4 regions of the Flammeovirga sp. SubArs3 genome follow, and region 1 is predicted to be linked to each of the others. Evidence: riboswitches for the same ligand, from Rfam matches in the RefSeq annotation. Region 1 holds a riboswitch; each other region holds the start of a gene.
The links. A riboswitch is a leader RNA that binds a small molecule or an ion and turns the genes downstream of it on or off. The one in region 1 is predicted to bind S-adenosylmethionine.

Region 2: linked by a shared signal. The riboswitch ahead of QL232_RS14790 (hypothetical protein) and the one ahead of metH (methionine synthase) in region 1 are both predicted to bind S-adenosylmethionine.
Region 3: linked by a shared signal. The riboswitch ahead of metX (homoserine O-acetyltransferase) and the one ahead of metH (methionine synthase) in region 1 are both predicted to bind S-adenosylmethionine.
Region 4: linked by a shared signal. The riboswitch ahead of QL232_RS07240 (hypothetical protein) and the one ahead of metH (methionine synthase) in region 1 are both predicted to bind S-adenosylmethionine.

The regions. Positions count from the first base shown of each region.
Region 1 covers NZ_CANDOA010000001.1:42,809-46,027, reverse strand. The annotation lists gene QL232_RS00195 (TonB-dependent receptor) at 1-1,317, opposite strand, end outside; SAM riboswitch class I at 1,837-1,944, shown strand; gene metH (methionine synthase) at 2,053-3,219, shown strand, end outside.
Region 2 covers NZ_CANDOA010000004.1:604,318-607,536, reverse strand. The annotation lists gene QL232_RS14795 (hypothetical protein) at 41-961, shown strand; gene QL232_RS14790 (hypothetical protein) at 1,027-1,248, opposite strand; SAM-I-IV-variant riboswitch at 1,306-1,403, opposite strand; gene QL232_RS14785 (cytochrome c peroxidase) at 1,546-2,664, shown strand; gene QL232_RS14780 (alkylphosphonate utilization protein) at 2,807-3,219, shown strand, end outside.
Region 3 covers NZ_CANDOA010000008.1:171,144-174,362, forward strand. The annotation lists gene QL232_RS21100 (TonB-dependent receptor) at 1-1,071, shown strand, start outside; SAM riboswitch class I at 1,195-1,300, shown strand; gene metX (homoserine O-acetyltransferase) at 1,428-2,474, shown strand; gene QL232_RS21110 (hypothetical protein) at 2,550-2,732, shown strand; gene QL232_RS21115 (protein-glutamate O-methyltransferase CheR) at 2,876-3,219, shown strand, end outside.
Region 4 covers NZ_CANDOA010000002.1:659,249-662,467, forward strand. The annotation lists gene metK (methionine adenosyltransferase) at 1-671, opposite strand, end outside; gene QL232_RS07240 (hypothetical protein) at 695-1,276, opposite strand; SAM riboswitch class I at 1,459-1,568, opposite strand; gene QL232_RS07245 (TonB-dependent receptor) at 1,778-3,219, shown strand, end outside.

The DNA.
Region 1 (3,219 bases):
AGCCTCAACGTAAGCGTTACCTAAAACTCTTTGTGTATTTGTGAAATCACGTACAGAATTCGCCATGATGTATGGGTTTTTCTCTAGTAAGTTAGGTGACGAATAGTCTTGAGGTAATAATGGAGACATACGGATCATGTTGTTGATAACACCTCCATCAAGAGCACCACCCACACCATAAGGCAAGTTGTTGTTCTTTGTAAATGAACCCATCATATTAGCACCTAATGTTACTTTCTTAGATAGCTTTTGTGTGATGTTCATTCTACCTCCAATTCTTTCCATACCAGAGTTAATCATGATACCATCTTGGTTAAGATAGTTTACTGAGAATCTATACTGAGTATTTGCCGTACCACCAGAAACCCCTAAATTGTGATTTTGAGTGATAGCTTGTCTTGTCATTACTTCTTGCCAATCTGTATTAGCATCTAAATCTAAAGGAGTTGAGCCTTCAGCTTGTGTGGCTGCTCTGTATTCTGATGCAGTAAGTACATCTAGCTTTTTTGCGATGTTTGAGATACCTACATATGCATCGTAATTGACTTTGGCTTGTCCTTCTTTACCCTTCTTTGTTGTAATAATAATAACACCATTTGCACCTCTGGCACCATAAATTGCTGTTGCAGATGCATCCTTTAGGATATCAAAAGATTCAATATCCGCAGGGTTGATAGATGCTAAAGGGTTTTTTGAAGCCGATGCAGAGTATACTCCTGCTGTACCTGGGTCTGAGGCAGTATTATCAATAGGGAAGCCATCAATAACATACAAAGGCTCATTGGATGCAGTAAGTGATGTACCACCTCTAACTCTGATGTTTACACCTGCACCTGGTTCACCAGAAGAAGGCGTCATCTGAACACCAGCAATTTTACCTTGGATCAATTGATCTGGTGATGTAAGTACACCTTGGTTAAAATCTTCAGATTTCACAGATGACATTGCACCTGTAACATCTTTCTTTTCCATTTGGCCGTATCCAACTACCACCACTTCTTCAAGTTGTTCAGCATCTACTTTCATTGAAATACTGAAGTTGGAAGTGTTTCCAATAGCGATTGATTGGTCAAAATAACCAATATAACTAAACGTTAATGTTTCTGCACTTTCAGGGACATTTAGTGAGAATTTTCCTTCAAAATTGGTTGTAGTTCCGGTTGTAGTTCCTGTTACAATAACGTTTACTCCAGGCATTGGGGAATTCGTTTCATCATAGATAATACCCGTCAGGTTTCGTTCTTGAGCATACGTAGAAGTCAGTGTTGCTAACGACAGAATCGCCAACAGACTGAAGAGTTGTAATAATCTTTTCATTAGTTAAAATTGTAGTTTATAGGACAGACATGAATTGTTGTGATCATCTCATGTTCAAAAAATAGTTAGACAAAAGAGTATAGCATTAAATAGATTGTTTATTTCATTTTCATCAAGAGCGCTCATGTGTTGGCTATAGTTTGTCTATCACAATTCTAAAGCTAATCTGAATTAAAAACAAATGTTAAATGCAGTGCTAATTCTTGAGATAAAGCGTTTTTATTGCACTTTTTATGGAAGCACAAACGTTTTGTAGCGCAACACCTGAATCAATCACCAACTAAACCGGTTGCATTAATATGATAACGAAATAAAATATACGAATTAAATTATTTAGAAACCTGTTGCGCAATCGGTAGATAAAATATTTAAAATGTACTGAATACGTTTAAAAATTGCATATTTCTATCATTTATCATCTGTCAAAAAAATCAAAAAAAATTACTGATTTTTCAATAAATCGGACCTTTTCATGCAAAATCTGTGGGCTTTTCTTCATTTTGTCATTATCTTGCGGCGTGCTTATCAAGAATGACAGAGAGAACGGGCTCGTAGATGTCATGGCAACCGTTGTTCCCAGCGATAGGTGCCAATTCCCGCTTCGGAAGTGTCCGAGAAAGATGAGTAGAAGCATTCGATCTAGAATGAGGGTCTCAGAGAAACTTTAAGCACGTTTTAACTCTCCTATTTTATAAAATAGTTGAGTATGTGAAACGTAACTTTCAAAATATTAAGATGTCAGAAAAACTCCAGGAGTTAGCAAAAGAACGAGTGTTGATTTTGGACGGTGCCATGGGTACTATGATCCAAAGACACAAATTAGGTGAGGATGATTACAGAGGCGAGCGTTACAAAGATCACCCATGTGACGTTAAAGGTAATAATGATATGTTATCTATTACTCAGCCGAATATTATCAGAGATATTCATAAACAGTATTTTGAAGCAGGTTGTGATATCGTAGAAACTAATACATTTAGTGGTACTACAATCGCAATGGCCGACTATGAAATGGAAAGCGAAGTTTACGAGTTAAACTATGCGTCTGCGAAGTTGGCAAAAGAAGCTGCATTAGAATTTACTGAGAAGGAACCTCACAAACCTCGTTTTGTAGCTGGAGCCATTGGTCCTACCAACCGTACTGCTTCAATTTCGCCAGATGTAAATGATCCTGGTTATAGAGCCGTTACATTTGATGATCTTGTGGAGGCTTATTATTTACAAGTTCAAGGCTTAGCAGAAGGTGGTGTAGATACGATTCTTATCGAAACCGTTTTTGATACCTTAAACTGTAAAGCTGCACTGTTTGCTGCAGACAAATATTTTACTGATGTAGAAAATGGAAATGTTACTCCCGCTGCCCCAAAAGGTAGAGAAGAGGAATTTCCTAACCAATATAAAGGAAAACGTCTGCCATTGATGGTATCTGGTACTATTACTGATGCTTCTGGTAGAACACTTTCAGGACAGGTAGTAGAGGCATTCTGGAACTCTATTAGACATGCCGATTTATTTAGTGTAGGTTTAAACTGTGCATTAGGTGCAGATTTACTTCGTCCATATATTCAAGAGTTATCTAGGGTAGCAGACGTAAATGTTTCTGCATATCCTAACGCTGGCCTACCCAACGAATTTGGCGAATATGATCAGACATCAGAAGAAATGAGTGATATCTTAAAATCTTTTGATGGATTAGTTAATATCGTAGGTGGATGTTGTGGTACTACTCCAGATCATATTGCTGGTATCGCTAAAACATTTAGTCAAGCAAAAGTAAGAGAGGTTACTACAAAAGAACCTTATCAAAGACTTAGTGGTTTAGAACCTGTAACGATCAAGCCAGATAGTATCTTCGTCAATGTAGGTGAAAGAGCCAACGTAACCGGTTCAGCAAAATTCCGT
Region 2 (3,219 bases), on a different contig from region 1:
GAATTCCTGTTAGACCTAATTTTAAAATTCTATTCAATCTATGACTTACAGCACTACTATTCAGGATCAGTATAAGAAGATGCTACATACTATTTCTCAGCAGATCAGAAGCAATTCTGTTGGCGAATTAGAGATCTTACACAAAAGTATACATCAACTCTGTAAGCTATCCGGGAGTAGTTATGGCTTCATAGGTTTAGTAGAAGACCAACATTACTTAACGAACTATAAACAACTTATAGAATGTAACCAAAATCATGGCCGTATCCCTATGATGGGGAACGGTCCATTATCAACGCCATCAAAGGCACATCGTTATTTGAAATTATCGTATCATAGAAGAGTACCATTTTTCAGTTTCGATCAAGAACGTTTTAATAGTGGAATGTCTTGGTTTTCTTATATACTGATCCCTATCTATGACAACTCCAGACAAGTTGGATTAATTGGTTTATGTGATAGAAAAAGTGGTTATGATAAGAACTTTATATTAGAAATTTCTCCTATATGCAGAGAACTAAGAAAGATCATACTACAGAATTTCTATAAAACAGATATTTCTAGAGCACAACCTGTATACAGTTATTCTGTACATACTGAATCTCCAGCTTTTGATATAATGCTCACTATAGATGATTTTTACAATACTAAATTGAGTAATATCGTCTGGACCCAATACTTTGGCTCTAATAAAGCATTGATCACTGATTTAATTGTAAAAGAGGATCACGCTTCTTTTTATGATTTAATCCAAAAAGCAAGAACTACAGGATTATCTCAGAATACAACATTAAGATTTAAGCGTAAGAATAAAACCTTGTATTTTAAAACAAGGATTCTTTTTCTGAGAAAGTCCCATCAAATACAAATTATTGCACAAGATATATCCGACCGATTCTCACAGTCAACAGACAGTAAGGTTCGAAAGGACTATCTTCGGCCTATTAGACTTTTGTTTTAAAAACCCAATAAAATATTAGATACTATAGTGTGACTACTTAAAAATATTTCTTTACCTAAAAATACCTATTCAGTCTTATTGGATAGGTATTCTTCTATTTTAGAGAGAAGTGAATTACCATAAAACTTAGGAGAAGAATGGTCTTGTTTATTTCTTAATCCTAATAGTTTTTCAGCTTGTAACATCGTTAAGCTCCTTAACTTTACTTCTTCAGAGGATGATACAAAACCTCCTTTTAAGATGGCATAGCATTCTTGTAAATTCAATTCAAAAGGTTCTTTTTGCATGTTAGTTTACACATTTAAGTGGTATTAAATTGCAAGCTACATCAAGATATTGGGAGGATTCTGCTTTTATTTTGTCTTAGAATCAGACCACATCGATTTTGCCACCGTGGCTTGCTTTGCTCGGTTGGCACCATTTAAGGTTCTTGATGTTTTCAGTACAATTTTAGTAAACAGATTTATTCCGAGCAATTAATTTCAATTCATTAACACTACTGTCTTACCTATTAAAATGATTACGCTCACCTTCATCATCATATTTCGGCATTTTTTTGTAAATTGATTACAAACCTAAATAACATGCAATCGATTAAATTCTGTAGTTACTCTTTAATACTTTTCCTTTTTCTTACAAGTTGTGAATCAGACAAAGAGGCGATCAAGAATGAAGCATACCCTCTTGAACTCCCTTCACATTTTGGAAAACAATATACATTACCAGATCACAACCCTACAACTACTGTTGGTGTTGAATTGGGACGTATGTTATTTTACGACACCCAATTATCAAGAGATCAGTCTACTTCATGTGCTACTTGTCATCAACAAAAATTGGCATTTACAGATGGAAAAGCATTAGCCGAAGGAATTCACGGTAGAGTGGGTACTTTTAGTAGTATGTCTATCCAAAATGCCCCTTGGCAAGCTAAATTCTTTTGGGATGGAAGAGCAAACTCTTTAGAGCAACAAGCCTTAGAACCTATTGAAAATCCTTTGGAAATGGATATGACACTAACAGAAGTGATTGAGCGGTTAACTTCTGACGATAGATATCCTGAACTATTTAAGATTGTATTTGGTAGTGAAGAAATTACAGAAGAAAGAATTGGTATGTCAATCGCTCAATTCGAAAGAACATTAATCTCAAGTAATTCAAAATATGATCAATACCTAAAAGGTAGCTATACCCCTACTGAAGAAGAATTATTGGGTATACAGTTATTCTTCACACACCCAGAACCATCACAGAACTTAAGAGGTGGTAACTGTGGCGACTGCCACCTAAATATTCTAACTTCTGGAGATGGTAAAGGATTTCGTGGTTTCCACAATAATGGTTTAGATAATGATGAACAACTAAAAGATGGATTAATGACGGTAAGTGGGTCTATCTATGACAAGGGCAAATTTAAAGCTCCAACATTAAGAAATATTGCTGTAACAGCTCCATATATGCATGATGGAAGGTTTTCGACTCTTGAAGAGGTTATTGAACATTACGATGAACATATCGTGATGAGTGCCACACTAGACCCTTTGATCAGAGAAGCAAGCAATGAACCTATTTTTCCAGGAGACCCAATAGTATTGCATTTAACAGCAAAAGAAAAGAAAGCTATATTAAGCTTCTTGAAAATGTTAACCGATGAAACCTTCCTTAATGACCCCAAGTTTTCTAACCCATTTACGGATGAATAAATAACTTATGGTTCTACTACTTCAGATAGTCTTTTTAATAATCGTTTACAAGTAAAGGCTACCTCAATAATTTTATGCAAATTTGTTTACCTTTTGTTAAAAAAGGATCGGATTATCATTCAAAAAGATTCAAATATATATTATGAGTTTAGATAAAGAACTTGAAAAAAGAAGTAGAAATACCTGTGAATTATGTGGTGCCACTGAAAATTTATCTCCTTATTTAGTTGAACCAAAGTCATCTAAAGATACATCAGACCACGCTTACTTATGTAGTAATTGTCAAACTCAGATTGATAATGCTGATCAGATGGATGTGAACCATTGGAGATGTCTTAACGATAGTATGTGGAATGAAAATCATGCTGTACAAGTTCTTGCATGGAGAATGCTAACCAGATTAAGAAGTGAAGGTTGGCCTCAAGATCTTTTAGATATGCTTTATTTAGACGAAGATACTCAAGCATGGGCAGAAGCCACAGGTGAAGGTATTTCTGATGAAGATAAAGTGATCCACAAAGATGCCAACGGTGCTACATTGGAAAATGGAGATTC
Region 3 (3,219 bases), on a different contig from region 1:
GAAACAATCAACTTTAATAGTGTACTACCTCTAAACAAATGGGGTGGATTTACTACTGTTTCAAAAAAATTAGCCCAAGATAAAGTAACTCTATCATTAGGAGCGAGAGTAGATGCCAATGATTATTCTGATTCTATGAATAATTTATTAGATCAGTTTTCACCAAGATTTTCAGCATCGTATCAATTTACTCCTAGATGGAGTTTAAACTTCAACACAGGCATTTATTACCAATTACCTACTTACACTACGTTAGGATACAAAGAGGGTGAAGACTTTGTAAACAAGGACAATGGTTTATTATACATTAGAAACAAACAACTAGTTGGTGGTTTTGAATACAAGATTCCTGAAAAGAACTTAAAGTTTACAGTTGAAGGGTTCCAAAAGTTATACGATCAATACCCATACTCTATCAACAATGAAATCTCATTAGCCAACTTGGGTGCCGATTTTGGAGTAATTGGATCTGAAGCTGTAACAAGTACATCAAAAGGTAGATCTAGAGGTATAGAGTTTATGGCTCAACAAAAATTCTTCAAGGGTTTTTATGGTATTCTAGCCTACACTTACGTTCAGTCTGAATTTACAAATGCCGACCCTAACGTTTATGCTCCTTCTTCTTGGGACAGTAGAAATATTGTTAGTTTAACTGGTGGTAAGAAACTTAAGAGAAATTGGGAAATTGGTGCTAGATGGCTTTATTCAGGTGGCACACCCTATACCCCATATGATGTAGATGCTTCTATGGATAAACAAGTATGGGATGCAGAAAGAAGAGGCGTAAAAGATTATTCTCAAGTAAATACATTACGTTTATCAGCCAATCACCAATTAGATGTTAGAGTGGATAAATATTATTACTTCGACAAGTGGAGTTTAAATGTTTATTTTGATATTCAGAACATGTACGGATATCAGTCTAAAGGACAACCAATACTTACTACAGAAGTAGATCAAAATGGAAACCCAGTCACTGATCCAAACGACCCAAGTAAGTATTCTCCGAAATATATCGAGACAACCAACGGAATTGTTCAACCTTCTATTGGAATCATAGTTGAGTTATAATATTTCTAAAAATACAGCTAAAAACCCTCGTTTTATTCAAATAAAAAAGCGAGGGTTTGTTTTTTATTAAATTCTCACTTTACTTTGAAGCATCATACCATTTACATCTAAGTAAGACGTAAGTGTTTATAAAGAAGAGGCCAGAGACTAGGCTCTAAGACCCTCTAGCAACCATCACAAAAGTGAAAAGGTGCTACATCCTAGCCTAAATTTTTAGGAGCTATAAGCAAATATCGGAACGTCTGAAAGGATCCTCCTTCTACTACACACACCAATATTTTGCATCCTAGATTAGGCTGATGTACATCTTCTCATCATTGCTTTTAATAGAACATCAATACCAATCTGAAAATACAATGCAAGAGCATTCTTTTACATATAATAATCAGTATGACCTTGAACTTGGGGAGAGCTTACCTGAATTCACACTGAATTACTTTACTGCTGGAAAAATGAAGAAAGATTTTTCCAATGTAGTTTGGGTTTGTCATGCATTAACCGGTAATGCGGAAGTGTTTGATTGGTGGAATGGTTTATTTGGCAATGACTGCATTTTTAATGAAAAAGATCATTTCATTATCTGCGTTAATGTTTTAGGATCATGCTATGGCTCAACAGGACCAACATCTGTCAACCCTGCCACCAATAAACCTTATTACAAAGATTTCCCTAATATTACTATTAGAGACATTGTCGGTTCATTGGAGATTCTAAGAAATCATTTGGGCATTGATAAAATCAATACTCTTATTGGAGGTTCTTTAGGGGGACAGCAAGCACTAGAATGGGCTGTTCAACAACCAAAATTAATGGACAACCTAATCATCTGTGCTACCAATGCTAGACATTCTGCATGGGGTATCGCTTTCAATGAAGCACAGAGAATGGCTATCGAAGCAGATCCTACATGGGGAGATAATGATGAAAATGCTGGTATTAACGGCCTAAAAGCGGCTAGAGCTGTTGCTATGCTTTCATACAGAAATTATAGCACTTACGAGGCTACTCAGACAGATAAAGACGATAACATTACTGATAATTATAGAGCCTCTACTTACCAACAATATCAGGGAGACAAGCTGACCAAACGATTTAATGCCTACTCATACTGGACACTTTCCAAAGCCATGGATTCTCATAACATGGGTAGAAATCGAAAGTCTTTAGAAGAAGCATTACAATCTATTGAAGCTTACACTCAAGTAATCGGAATTACAAGCGATGTTTTATTCCCAGTTTCGGAGCAAAGATACATCACTCAACACATTCCAAATGTAACTTACGAAGAGATTACATCCCTGTATGGACATGATGGTTTTTTAGTAGAAACACATAAAATTGCTGGTGCAATTAGCTCATTCTTTAAGCAAAAGAGTAAAAAAAGAATTCTGTTATCAAATTAGGCACGCCTTTTGTTTTTTAGTAAATTGTAATAATCGAACTCCGATTTAACATTCTACTTAAAAGACAGAAGCAAAATGAACAATATTAAGAATAGATTCTTCACGACATTAGCATTGATCACTTTGGGTGCATTAGTTTTTTCATGTTCAAGCAGCTCAGGAAATGCATCTTCTTCTTACTTCCAAAAAGAAAGAAAAAAATACGAGGTGATGGATATGCACTCAGATTGCCCACAACTTGTAAAATCTAGAAGATAAGCTAGAACAAATACTTTATATTCAATCCTTTTTTCGTATTTAAATGAAAAAAGGATTTTTTCGTATTTATCATCAGGCTTTATTTAAACAAGAAATTTTTTTATCTAACACTTTTTATAGAAATCCCATTACGTATTTTCAATATGCAAAGAGACATTGAAATCGCAGAGCTAAGAAGGCTAACCCAATATATTGATGATAATTTTGACTATGATTTCAAAAACTACGCAATGTCTTCTTTTACAAGAAGAGTAAGAAGAGTTGTGGAGTTATATAAATTCAGTTCAGTAGATGCATTAATCCGTAAGTTCAAAGACAACCCTGGATTCTTTCAAGATTTTGTCTCAGAAATTACCGTCAATGTTACTGAGATGTTTAGAGATCCTACATTTTGGATTTCACTTCGTGATGAAATCATTCCTGAAATCTTAAACGAGCATCAAAAGATCAATATTTGGCATGCTGGATGTTCTTCTGGGGAAGAAGT
Region 4 (3,219 bases), on a different contig from region 1:
GCAGGGATAACTGTAGGGATAACATGCTTCTTCACATCTTCTGCGATTTGTGCTAATGCGTCATCGTCAGAAATTCCAGGGAACTCATCGTGTTGTGTTGAAACAACAATAGTATGAACTCTTAAAGGAGTATTGTCTTCATTATATTCGATGGTAACTTGAGCCTTAGCGTCAGGTCTTAAGTAACCGATTAATTCTGGTTCATGCTTACGGATTTCAGCTAATCTTTTCACTAAGCCATGAGAGAAAGCCAAAGCCATTGGCATATAGTCTTCAGTTTCAGTTGTCGCATAACCGAACATCATACCTTGGTCACCGGCACCTTGTTCTTTGTCGACACCTTCTCCAACATTTACACCTTGAGCGATGTCTGGAGATTGACTATGTAGAGCTACTTGTACACCACAAGAGTGTGCTGCGAAGTAGTAATCTTCTTTGTTATATCCGATTTTATCAATTGTTTCCCTTACAACGTCAGGGATTTCAACGTATGCTTTTGTAGTAACTTCACCTGCGATTACAGCTAATCCAGTAGTTACCATAGTTTCACAAGCCACGCGAGAGGCAGGGTCTTGCTTTAACATAGCATCTAGAATCGCGTCTGAAATTTGATCAGCGATTTTATCAGGATGTCCTTCTGAAACGGACTCGGATGTGAATAAATACGTCATATTTTATATTCTGTTCTTAGAATCTACTTGAATTTAACATCCCATTGTGTAATGAAGTCTACATTATCACTATTTGGGATTTTGCCTTTATATATGAGTTCGGTTGAGCCTAAACGCTCTATTTCGTATGATTTAACTGTTTTAATTTCTCGGTTTAACATCCAGTGAAAACTATAATTTGCAGAGTCGATATGCTGAGTCATAATCGTATTGGCATCCGAAGATGATGGCATATGTTCTGTAATAAGCGTTTTCCAATCGACATTTCGTATCCATTCGGCCTTTCTTTTTTTCATTTTCAAAAAAGTGTCCTCATTTTTTTTGGCTCTGTCCAATTTTGATAGTGCACTATTTAAGGCATGGATGTCAACAAAGGCGAACCTAATTCCTAATTTCCAATGTGTAGTATCGATCACTGATCTACTATCATACACACCGGGAACGTTATCAAGTTCTTCTGCAATGAGCATCAAAGGTTTCTTAAATTGACTGGGTTGGAAAATGCTATTGCCCTCTGCATTTTTATAAGCAGAAACAATATTTAGCAACTCTTTACTTTGTGAAAAATCAAACGTAAAAGAATAGTTTCCTTTTCCGTCTCCCATAATCTGAAGCTGCTCCTGTAATTCAAAGCAGCTAGTAAATACTGTTGATAAAATAATAATACAACAGTTGAGATAAATATTCCTAAAAGCCAATCAGTCTAAGATTAAATGTTAACCCAAGTACTTATCAATTTTAGACATTGTACTGATTGACAGTACTTAATGAAATTTTTCTGGAGATAAACTCATCTTTTCTCGAACACCTTCGAGTTGGGAGTTAGCACCTTGCTTTGAGGAGCGCAGGTTGCCAAGACTTCATTGGGCCCAATCCCTCTGCCTTTCTTGATAAGTAATGCGATGCAAATATAGATAATTGGTTTAAAGATCAATAGATTTCATGCTTTATTTTTTTTCAAATTTTATGAACACTGTAATCTAATATACTCACAAAGAGTGGAATAAATCGAATTTTTTTCAAAAAAAATAAAACTACAGTTTTCTTCAGATTTGCTACAGATTTGAAACCTACTTTTGTGATATCATTTAAATTCGACTCAATTCATGTTCAGAAAAACTTCCACATTAATCGCATTTATAACTTTCATTATTGTTTCAGCAGCATATGCCAACGACCCAATTAAAAAAGGTATTATTCTAGGTAAGGTAAAAGAAGCAGGTAGTAATGTACCTGTAGAATATGCTACTGTAAGTATTTTTGATCAAGCATCACATACACTTATTGGAGGAACAGTAACGAACCTTGAAGGTATGTTTGTTGTGAAAAATATTCCTGAAGGAATGTTTACTGTTGAAATCTCTTTTATCGGTTTTCAGAAGAATATTATTGATGGTGTTGAAATAGGTAAACCCAATTATAAAGCAAACTTAGGAGAAGTAGAGTTGTCTACAGATGCTGAAGTTTTAGACGCTGTTGAAGTAGTTGGTACTCAAAATTCTGTGACTTATGATATCGATAAGAAAGTAGTTAATGTAGGAACTCAGTTTGCCGCAATGTCAGGAACAGCAGTAGATATCTTAGAAAATATTCCTTCTGTAACTGTAGATGGTGATGGCAATGTGAGTTTAAGAGGCAGTTCTGGATTTACTGTTTTAATTGATGGTAGACCTTCAGTATTAGATGCTTCTGAAGCATTACAACAAATTCCTGCTAGTACAATTGAAAATATAGAGTTGATTACAAACCCTTCTGCAAAGTATGATCCCGATGGTACTGCTGGTATTATCAACATCATCACAAAGAAAAATAAGTTAGAAGGTGTAAATGGTGTAGCCAACTTTAATGTGGGTAGGTATGGAAGAATTGGTGGAGACTTCTTACTAAACTTCAGAAAGAAAAAATGGAACTACTATATCGGAGCTAATTACAATAAGAGACCAGGTCCAGGTAGCTATAAATCTGAACGTAGAACTACTACAAATGATACCACTTCTTATGTGATTTCTGATGGAGAAAGAGAACGTACTTTCGAAGTAATGGGTATTCAAGCGGGTGCTGAATATTCTATTTCGGATAATGATTTCATTAAACTATCTGGTAGAGTTGGTGATTTTAAAATGTATGGTGGGATGGATGCGAATTTCTATGAATACCAACAAATTGGAGGGAGTGACCAACCGATTAACGAGACGGAATATATTTCTAGTGAATATTGGCAAAGAGGTGGTTTATACTACAGTGCAAACTTAGCTTATCAACATAAATTCAAAGATAAAAAAGGACATACTTTAGATGCTATGGTAGATTATGGCGGTAGAGATATGACCGAGAGCTCAATCAATGAGTTGTATCCAAAAGATGCAAGCGGAGTGATTGCAGAAAACCCAACTTCAGGCCAGAGGTCTACAGAAATTGGCCCTGGAGGAAGATTAAGAGCTAAAATAGATTATACGTTGCCTATCGGAAAAACAGACAAGTTTGAAGCAGGATGGCAAACAAGATGGAACAAATCACAAGATATTAACGAGGTATATAATTATGATGT